Regions from separate parts of the Streptomyces altiplanensis genome, predicted to be linked through region 4. Evidence: riboswitches for the same ligand, from Rfam matches in the RefSeq annotation. Region 4 holds a riboswitch; each other region holds the start of a gene.
The links. Region 4 has a riboswitch for cyclic di-AMP ahead of ACWD0Y_RS10520 (transglycosylase family protein). Riboswitches for the same ligand answer to the same signal wherever they lie in the genome.

Region 1 (2,192 bases), on a different contig from region 4:
CCACCGCCGTGATCGTCGGCGACCTCGACGGCACCGACCTGGACGCCGTACTGGCCGACACCCTGGGGGCGTGGAAGGGCGACACCGCCGAGCCCCGCCCCGTACCGCCGGTGACGGCCGACGACACGGGCCGTGTGGTCATCGTGGACCGCCCCGGCGCGGTCCAGACGCAGCTGCTCATCGGCCGGATCGGCCCCGACCGGCACGACCGCGTCTGGCCGGCCCAGGTCCTCGGCACGTACTGCCTGGGCGGCACGCTCACCTCCCGCCTGGACCGCGTCCTGCGCGAGGAGAAGGGCTACACGTACGGCGTGCGCGCCTTCGGCCAGGTGCTGCGCTCCGCGCCGGACGGGTCGGGCGCGTCGATGCTGGCGATCAGCGGCTCGGTGGACACGGAGTCCACGGGGCCGGCGCTCGAAGACCTCTGGAAGGTGCTGCGCACCCTCGCGGCCGAGGGCCTCACCGACGCCGAGCGCGACGTCGCCGTGCAGAACCTGGTGGGTGTCGCACCGCTCAAGTACGAGACGGCGGCCGCCGTCGCCGGCACGCTCGCCGACCAGGTCGAGCAGCACCTGCCGGACGACTTCCAGGCCCAGCTGTACGCCCGCCTCGCCGGGACGGGCACGGTGGAGGCCACCGCGGCGGTCGTCAGCGCCTTCCCCGAGGACCGTCTGGTCACGGTCCTCGTCGGGGACGCGTCGCAGATCGAGGAGCCCGTCAGGGCGCTCGGCATCGGTGACGTGACGGTGGTCGCCGGCTGACGGTCCGCCCGTCCGAGCCGATTGCGCAACTCCCTCAAAACGGGAGGTAGAGGGACCTCGGTGGCCGACAGGCCGCCGGGGTCCTTTGTGTATGTCCGTTTTGTTGCGGAGTTGCCTTTCTGGTCTGTGGGGTGCGTTACAAAGTGCGATGTCTTTTTGGTGATTGAAAGATCTCCCGTTTAGCGTCGGTCCGGCTGTCCGTCAGCAGTGAGCCGCATCCGCGGCACCGGGCAGTCATCGCCGAGTCCCCGTCAGGCGCGAGCCTGGGGAGCCGGGGACCCAAACCGTCCCTGGGGTGAATCGGACGTCCTTCCGTGCGCACGTACGGAGAGGGGTCCGTAGGAGACCTTCCTGCTCCGAACCCGTCAGCTAACCCGGTAGGCGAGAAGGAAGGAAAGGACCAGCCACTCCATGGCGTTCACCCGTGCCACCGGGAAGCACCGTCGTCCGAGCCGTCCGGGCCGTCTGACGCGCAGGAGCGCGAACCTCGCGGGCGTTGCCACCCTCGCGACGACCGGCGCCATCGGGAGCCTGGCCTCTCCGGCCCTCGCCGCCGGCTCCGGTGCCGGCGCCGACGCGGCCCACTCCGTCGAGGCGACCGGCCTGACCGAGGCCCTCGTCATCGGCGACTCCCTCGCCGACCGGATCGCCGCCCAGGCCGAGGCGCAGCAGCACGCCGCCGACAAGGCGGAGGCCGAGCGCAAGGCCGAGGCGGAGCGCAAGGCGGAAGCCAGGCGCAAGGCGGAAGCCAGGGCCGAGGCGAAGGCCGAGAAGGAGCGCGAGGAACGCGAGGAGCGCGAGGCCGAGGAGCGTGCCGCCCGTGCGGCGGAGCGCGAGCGCCTCACCGCCTACACCCTTCCGGTCGCCGGTTCCGTCGTGACCACCGGCTACCAGAGCGGCGGCTCGCTCTGGTCCTCCGGCAGCCACTCCGGCATCGACTTCCGCGCCGCGTCCGGCAGTTCCGTCGTGGCCGTCGGTGCGGGCACCGTCGTCGAGGCCGGCTGGGGCGGGGCGTACGGCAACAACATCGTCATCAGGATGAACGACGGCACGTACACGCAGTACGGCCACCTGTCGTCCATCGGCGTCTCCGTCGGCCAGGCCGTCGCCCCGGGCCAGCAGATAGGCATCTCGGGTTCGACCGGCAACTCGACGGGCCCGCACCTGCACTTCGAGGCCCGTACGTCTCCCGAGTACGGCTCCGACATGGACCCGGTCGCGTACCTGCGCGCGCACGGCGTGAACGTCTGACGCACCCCGGTTTTCCCGAAGGCCCCGGCTTCCCGCCGGGGCCTTCGGCGTTGGCCAAAAGATATCCATGAATTCCCGCCGCCCGTCGGAAATTGCGCACCGCTGCAATAGAGTCGCCGAACAGGTGTCAATCGACCGCGTTTCGCGGGGGACAAGGCGGAGGTCCGCTCATGCGCATTC
Region 2 (2,192 bases), on a different contig from region 4:
GCCTTCGAGTCCTGTTCGGGGGGCGGCGGCCGGATCGACCTCGGGATCCTCTCCCGTACCGACCAGGTGTGGACCTCCGACAACACCGACCCGCTGGACCGGCTCGCCATCCAGCACGGCTTCAGCCAGCTGCACCCGGCGCGGGCGATGGCCGCCTGGGTCACCGACAGCCCCAACACGCAGCTCAACGGGCGGGTCAGTTCGCTGCGCTTCCGCTTCGTGAGCGCGATGGCGGGGGTGCTCGGCATCGGCGGCGACCTGGCCGGGTGGAGCGAGGACGAGATCGCCGAGGCGCGCGAGTGGGTGGACCTGTACAAGGAGATCCGGCCGGTCGTGCAGCACGGCGAGCTGTACCGGCTGCGGGCGCCCGAGGGCGGGCTCAGCGCGGTCCAGTACGTACGCGGGGACGACACCGTCGTCCTCGCCTGGCTCCAGGCCCAGCATTACGGCGAGCAGCAGCCTCCGCTGCGCCTGCGCGGGCTCGACCCGGACGCGGCGTACGCCTGCCTGGACACCTCGGCCGTGCACCGGGGTTCCGTACTGCTCCACCGGGGACTGCGCACCGCGCTGCGCGGTGATCTCGATGCCGCGGTCTTCCGGCTGAGGAGGGTCTGAGCCCTGCTCCTTCTTTCTTCGTCCCGTGTCCTTCCCGCTTCCCTTTCCCCGCCCTTGCGGTCCCCGGTCAGGGGGATGAGTTGCATTTGGGGCGAAACGGGCGATTCCGGGACAACTTCCTTTGTGGGGCCGGGAAATGGCAGAGGCAGCTGGTGAGCAGGATCATATTCGTGACAGTACGTGGCGAAGCTCCGTGTGCAAATGCCAGTTCACGGGCGGTGTGTAAAGATCCGTAATCCACGGAGGGTGACGGGAATTCCGTGGTGAATTCCCGTCAGCCAATGTCCGTGTGAATGGACCGGCTTGTACGGGGGAGCCCCGTCGGCTTACGGTCACCGCAATCCGGGTGGACCGCCGAATCCTGCCACCTCCCGGAATCCGCACTCACTCACTCACGCGTTGGCAGGAGCGGGGGACCCAGGTAAGTACGCCGGTGATCCGGACGTCTCGTGCGTCCGGACCGGCTTGGGGTGAAGTCGCGCAGCAGCGCGGCCGGGCATCTCCAGCCCGAACCCGACAGCTCACCTCGTAGGCGCCGGAGAGGAATGTTCCATGCCCGCAAAGGGTAAGCACCGCCGCCCGAGGTCCAACTCGATCACTCGCGGAATTGTCGCCGCGGGAGCGGGCGGAGCCGTACTCGCACTTCCCCTGATCACCGCCACCGGTGCGAACGCCGCGGAGAAGGCCGCAGCCCCGGCCGCCGCGTCCGCCGCCGCGGTGTCCGAGAAGGCGACGCCGCAGAAGAAGACCAGCACCAAGATCTACTCCGTGGTCTCCGGCGACTACCTGTCGAAGATCGCCGAAGAGCAGAACGTGCGCGGTGGCTGGCAGAAGCTGTACGAGGACAACCGTGAGGTCGTCGGCGGCAACCCCTCGCTGATCCTGCCGGGCATGGAGCTGACCATCGGCGCCAAGGCGTCGGCGCCCGCGAAGCAGGCCCCGGCGAAGCAGGCCCCCGTGAAGCAGGCCCCCGCGAAGCAGGCGAAGCCTGCGGCCGAGGCGCCTGCCGCGCCCAAGGCCGAGGCCGCCGCCCCCAAGGCCGAGGTCAAGACCGAGGCCAAGGCCGCGGAGTCCACTTCCGTGAACTCCGCCTCCGCCGCGCAGAGCACCGGATCCGGCTTCACCGCCCCGGTCTCCGCGAGCGTCACCACCCCGTACCGCGCCGCCGGCGGCAGCTGGTCCAGCGGCTACCACACGGGCGTCGACTTCGCCGCGGCCAGCGGCACCCCGGTCAAGGCCGTCGGTGCCGGCACCGTCGTCTCCGCGGGCTGGAGCGGCTCGTACGGCAACGAGGTCGTCATCAAGCACGACGACGGCCGGTACTCGCAGTACGCCCACCTGTCCTCGCTGTCCGTCTCCTCCGGCCAGAGCGTCGGCGGCGGCACGCAGATAGGCCTCTCCGGTTCCACGGGCAACTCGACCGGCCCGCACCTGCACTTCGAGATCCGGACCGGCCCCAGCTACGGCTCGGACGTCGACCCGCTGGCCTACCTGCGCGGCCACGGCGTCACCGTCTGACCCGTCCCGGGCCGGACTGAACGCTCCAGTACGCCCCCTTCCGCCGCCCGCACCGGGCG
Region 3 (2,192 bases), on a different contig from region 4:
TTCCTGGGAACGGCCGTCGACGACGCCGCGGCCAACGACGTGACGGCGCAGTTCATGTACCTCGAACACGCCGCCCCCGACCGGACCATCTCGCTCTACATCAACTCCCCCGGCGGCTCGCACACCGCGATGTCCGCGATCTACGACACCATCCGGTTCGTGAGCTGTGACGTGGAGACGGTCTGCCTGGGCCAGGCCGTCGCCTCCGCCGCCGTACTGCTCGCGGCCGGCACGCCGGGCAGGCGCCTCGCCCTGCCGGGCGCCCGGGTGCTGCTCAGCCAGCCGTCCACCGGCCGGCCCGTGCACGGCCGGCCTTCGGACCTGGAGATCGAGGCGCGGGAGCTGACGCGCATGCGGCAGACGCTCACTCAGCTCCTCGCACTGCACACCGGCCAGAGCACGGAGCGCGTCGACGACGACATCGAGCGCGACAAGGTGCTCACGGCCGAGGCCGCGATGGCGTACGGCCTGGTGGACCACGTCGTGCACAGCCGCAAGGCCGCGCCCGCCTCCCCCGCTCCGAGGTGAACCCGCGCATGCTGCCGCCGCTGCCCGCACTGACGCGCGCCGAGTGCGAGTTCGTCGACCGCTATCTCGAAGTGCTCGACCTGATGGGACGGATCAACCCCGCACGCGGCACCGACACCTATGGCGCGCTGCGGGCCGCCCAGGCGCTCGCCGGGAAGGCCGCCGGCCTGCGGGACGCTCTCGCCCTGATGCACGAGCGGGGCGAGACGCGCGTGCATGCCGCCACGCTCGCGCGGGCCCTGCGCGTGCTCGACGGGGAGCGGCGGGCGGACCGGGTCACCCTGCCAGCCGTGTCCGCGAGTTGAGGAACACGCGGTCGGCTACCCCCATTGGCGTACGAGAGGAACTCACTCAAAAGGCGTAGGAAATACCTGAACAGCGGTACGACCCCGCTTGCGCAACACACCTGCACATTTGGCGGAATTGGGCATTCCGCCGCTGGTACGGCGGTCGTCAGGCACCGGCGTCCGGTGCCGAAAACACCCCTGTCCACCCGAACGGGTCAGCGGTGATCAGCCTCACAAAATGCCGTTTCGGCTCGGAAATCCGGCCATTCATGAGTCAAGATCCCTGGGACGACAAGCCCCCGCCACCGCGGCGGGGCGGTCCGGGCGGACGCTGAGTCCTGCCGCCGTTCCGGATGACTGGTCGACAGGAGTGCATCGGCAGGAGTGGAGGACCCAAGCAGTACGGGGTGGCCGGAGACGGTCGTCCCTCGGGGTGAAGCCGCACACCGCGGCCGGGCATCTTCGCCTGTCCGAACCCGACAGGTCATCCTTCACAGGCGGCTGACGAAGGGTTGCGCATGACCGCGCACAAGCACGTTCCGTCCGTACTGTCCCGGGCCGGAGCCGCTTCGGCTCTCACCCTCGCCGCGATCGGCACCACGATGCTGGCGCCCGGTGCCGTCACCGAGGCGCAGGCCGCATCGCATTCGACGAAGGCGCTCAACGTCGCCGCGTCGAAGAAGGGGGCCCCGTACAAGTACGGGGCGGTGGGCCCGAGCCGGTTCGACTGCTCAGGGCTGACGCTCTATTCGTACAAGAAGGCCGGCAAGAGCCTGCCACGCACCGCCCAGTCCCAGTACAACAAGACCCGGCACATCTCCGCCTCCAGCCGTCAGCGCGGAGACCTGGTCTTCTTCCACTCCGGGCGGAACGTCTACCACGTGGGCATCTACGCCGGGAGCGGCAAGATCTGGCACTCGCCCAAGTCCGGCTCCGTGGTGAAGCTGGAGAAGATCTGGTCCAAGAGCGTCTGGTACGGCCGCGTGCGCTGATATTTCCCGGCCGGCTGCCGGTCCGGGGAGATACCTTCCCTGCCATGACCTTCCTGAATCCGGTACGTCACATCACCTTCGACGCCCACGACCCGTACACGCTCGCCGAGTTCTGGTCCCGTCTGACCGGTTACAAGCTGCTGGACGAGCCGGGTGACGACGAGGTGCTGATCGATCCGGAGCGACCCGGTGTGCCCGGACTGCTGTTCATACGGGTTCCCGGGGACAAGGCCGGCAAGAACCGCGTCCACCTCGACATCCAGCCGCCGCACGGTACGCGGGATGCCGAGGTGGAGCGGCTCGGCGCGCTCGGTGCGCGGATCGTCGACGACCGCCGCACCGAGGACGGCCGGGGCTGGGTCGTCATGGCCGACCCCGAGGGCAA
Region 4 (2,192 bases):
CACGGGGGAAGCGCGCCGGACCGGGGTGCTCCGGGGGAAACGGGTCAGCTGAGGTGCAGCTGCTGGCCCGCGTAGATGACATCGGCGTCGTCGACGATGTCCTTGTTCAGCTCGAAGAGCTTCTCCCAGCCGCCCTTGACCTTCTTCGCTTCGGCGATCTTGCCGAGGGTGTCGCCGGACTTGACCTTGTACTCGCCGTCGCCCTTCTCGATGACCTTCGGGGCGGCGGGCTTCGCGGTCTCGGCCTTCGGCGCGGAGCGGACCTCGCTGCGCGAGGCGGGCTGCTCGGCGGCGCGCGGGGCGGCCTGCTCCTGCGTCTGCTGCGGCTGGGGCGCGGCCTTCTGCGGCTGCGCCTGCTGCTGCGAGGAGCCGGAGGTGTCGACACCCGGGTCGACGCCGTCGTTGGTCAGACCGCCGGCGCCGGCGCAGGCCCAGGCACCCGGGCCCTGCATGTCGAGGAGCTTCTCGGCGGTGGCTATCTGCTGGGCCTTGGAGGCCTTGTCGGCGGTGGGGGCGTACTGCGTGCCGCCGGCGGCGGCCCAGCTGGACGCGGAGAACTGCAGGCCGCCGTAGTAACCGTTGCCCGTGTTGATGGACCAGTTGCCGCCGGACTCGCACTGGGCGACAGCGTCCCAGGTCTCGACGGAGGCGGCGGAGGCCGACGTCGCGCCCATCAGCGGGACGGCGACAGCGGCGCCGGTGATGCCGGCGAACGTGGCGATACGAACGGCCTTCGACGGACGACGGTGCTTGGCCTTGCCGGAAAACAGCATGCGACATCTCCTCACCGACGCCTACGAGGTGAGCTGTCGGGTTCGGGCCAATGAGTGCCCGGCCGCGCGACCTGCGTCGCGCGCCTTAACCCCAAGCCGGTTCCGTCCGTCTTCCGACGTCCGGGCCCGGCGCCTACCTGGGTCCCCCGCTCCTGCCTACGGCGCTTTACGCGTCGGTTCCCCCCGACCGACGGCAGGATTCGGCGTGACGGTCGACGGGGCCCGCGATGGCGAGCGGTTCGACCGTAAACACATGAGCCCTCGATGTTCAAAGAGGAGCATCACGGAAATATCGCCCATTCGCGCCCCCGCCCGACCCCCATCCGCGCAGGTCAGAGGCGAGACTGACGGACCGTTCGGGCCGGCCGCGTGATATGAGGCAAAGAGATCCATGTCTCACTGTCTCCAATGCGGACATAGCGGCCCGAACTGCCCCCGTTTTCAGTTCAGATCGAGGCTTTGGCCAGGGACGATGAGGTCCGGATCGGACCCGACGGTCTTCTCGTTCGCGGCGTAGAGCGCCGGCCAGCCGCCGCGCACGTCATGCGCGTCGGCGATGTCCCAGAGGCTGTCGCCGGTGCGGACGGTGTAGTCCTTGTCCTTGTCCTTGCCCTTGTCCGCGTCCGCGCCCGCGTCCGCGTCCGCGCCCGCGTCCGCGTCCGCGCCTGCGTCCGTGTCCGCTCCCGCTTCCTGCTCACCGGCCGTGCCGACCGCGTCGCGTGTCGGACCGTCACCTCGCGAGGCGTGGCGGCCCGATTCGCGCTCGATGCCCGAGTCGCCAGTTATGGCGTCCGCGTCCTCCCGGGCCTTTTCGCCGCGGTGCTTGCCCGTGGAGGCGCTCTTCCCGGGGGTGGCCTCAGCGGCCTCACGGGCGGGCGCGTCGGACGTCTCGGCGTCGGCGGTGGCCTCCGCGGCATCGGCGGCGTCGGCCGACGGGGGCGCCGTCGGCTCGGCGGACTTCTCGGCTCCGGCCGCCTTTCCGTCCGAGGAAGCCTCCGGAGCCGTGGAACTCTTCGGCGTCCCGGTCCTGGAGCCGGTCTTGGAGCCGGTCTTGGAGCCGGTCTTGGAGCCGGTCTTCGGTGCGGCATCCGGCTCGGCGGTCGCGCCGCCACTCGGCCCGGCGTCCTCACCCTCCGTCAGGCCCGAGATGAGCGCGCAGCTCGGCCACGCCTGCGGTCCCTGTGCGGCCAGTACCTTCTCGGCCACCTGGATCTGCTGGGAGCGGCTGGCGAGGTCGGCGCGCGGCGCGTACGCCGTACCGCCGAAGCGCTGCCAGAGTTCCGGCGAGAACTGGAGTCCGCCGTAGTAGCCGTTGCCGAGGTCGGCACTCCACATGCCGCCGCTCTCGCAGTCGGCCACCCGGTCCCAGGTCGCGGCTTCGGCAGCGTTCGCGCCGGTCGCGCCGAGCAGCGGGATGGC

Region 1: linked by a shared signal. The riboswitch ahead of ACWD0Y_RS22115 (M23 family metallopeptidase) and the one ahead of ACWD0Y_RS10520 (transglycosylase family protein) in region 4 are both predicted to bind cyclic di-AMP.
Region 2: linked by a shared signal. The riboswitch ahead of ACWD0Y_RS28420 (M23 family metallopeptidase) and the one ahead of ACWD0Y_RS10520 (transglycosylase family protein) in region 4 are both predicted to bind cyclic di-AMP.
Region 3: linked by a shared signal. The riboswitch ahead of ACWD0Y_RS23735 (C40 family peptidase) and the one ahead of ACWD0Y_RS10520 (transglycosylase family protein) in region 4 are both predicted to bind cyclic di-AMP.

The regions. Positions count from the first base shown of each region.
Region 1 covers NZ_JBSFUB010000052.1:32,732-34,923, reverse strand. The annotation lists gene ACWD0Y_RS22120 (M16 family metallopeptidase) at 1-761, shown strand, start outside; cyclic di-AMP (ydaO/yuaA leader) riboswitch at 990-1,159, shown strand; gene ACWD0Y_RS22115 (M23 family metallopeptidase) at 1,173-2,012, shown strand; gene ACWD0Y_RS22110 (GntR family transcriptional regulator) at 2,183-2,192, shown strand, end outside.
Region 2 covers NZ_JBSFUB010000086.1:13,585-15,776, forward strand. The annotation lists gene ACWD0Y_RS28415 (alpha-galactosidase) at 1-615, shown strand, start outside; cyclic di-AMP (ydaO/yuaA leader) riboswitch at 991-1,165, shown strand; gene ACWD0Y_RS28420 (M23 family metallopeptidase) at 1,168-2,133, shown strand.
Region 3 covers NZ_JBSFUB010000060.1:598-2,789, forward strand. The annotation lists gene ACWD0Y_RS23725 (ATP-dependent Clp protease proteolytic subunit) at 1-528, shown strand, start outside; gene ACWD0Y_RS23730 (hypothetical protein) at 537-833, shown strand; cyclic di-AMP (ydaO/yuaA leader) riboswitch at 1,168-1,330, shown strand; gene ACWD0Y_RS23735 (C40 family peptidase) at 1,334-1,807, shown strand; gene ACWD0Y_RS23740 (VOC family protein) at 1,852-2,192, shown strand, end outside.
Region 4 covers NZ_JBSFUB010000015.1:89,903-92,094, forward strand. The annotation lists gene ACWD0Y_RS10520 (transglycosylase family protein) at 45-773, opposite strand; cyclic di-AMP (ydaO/yuaA leader) riboswitch at 777-947, opposite strand; gene ACWD0Y_RS10525 (transglycosylase family protein) at 1,215-2,192, opposite strand, start outside.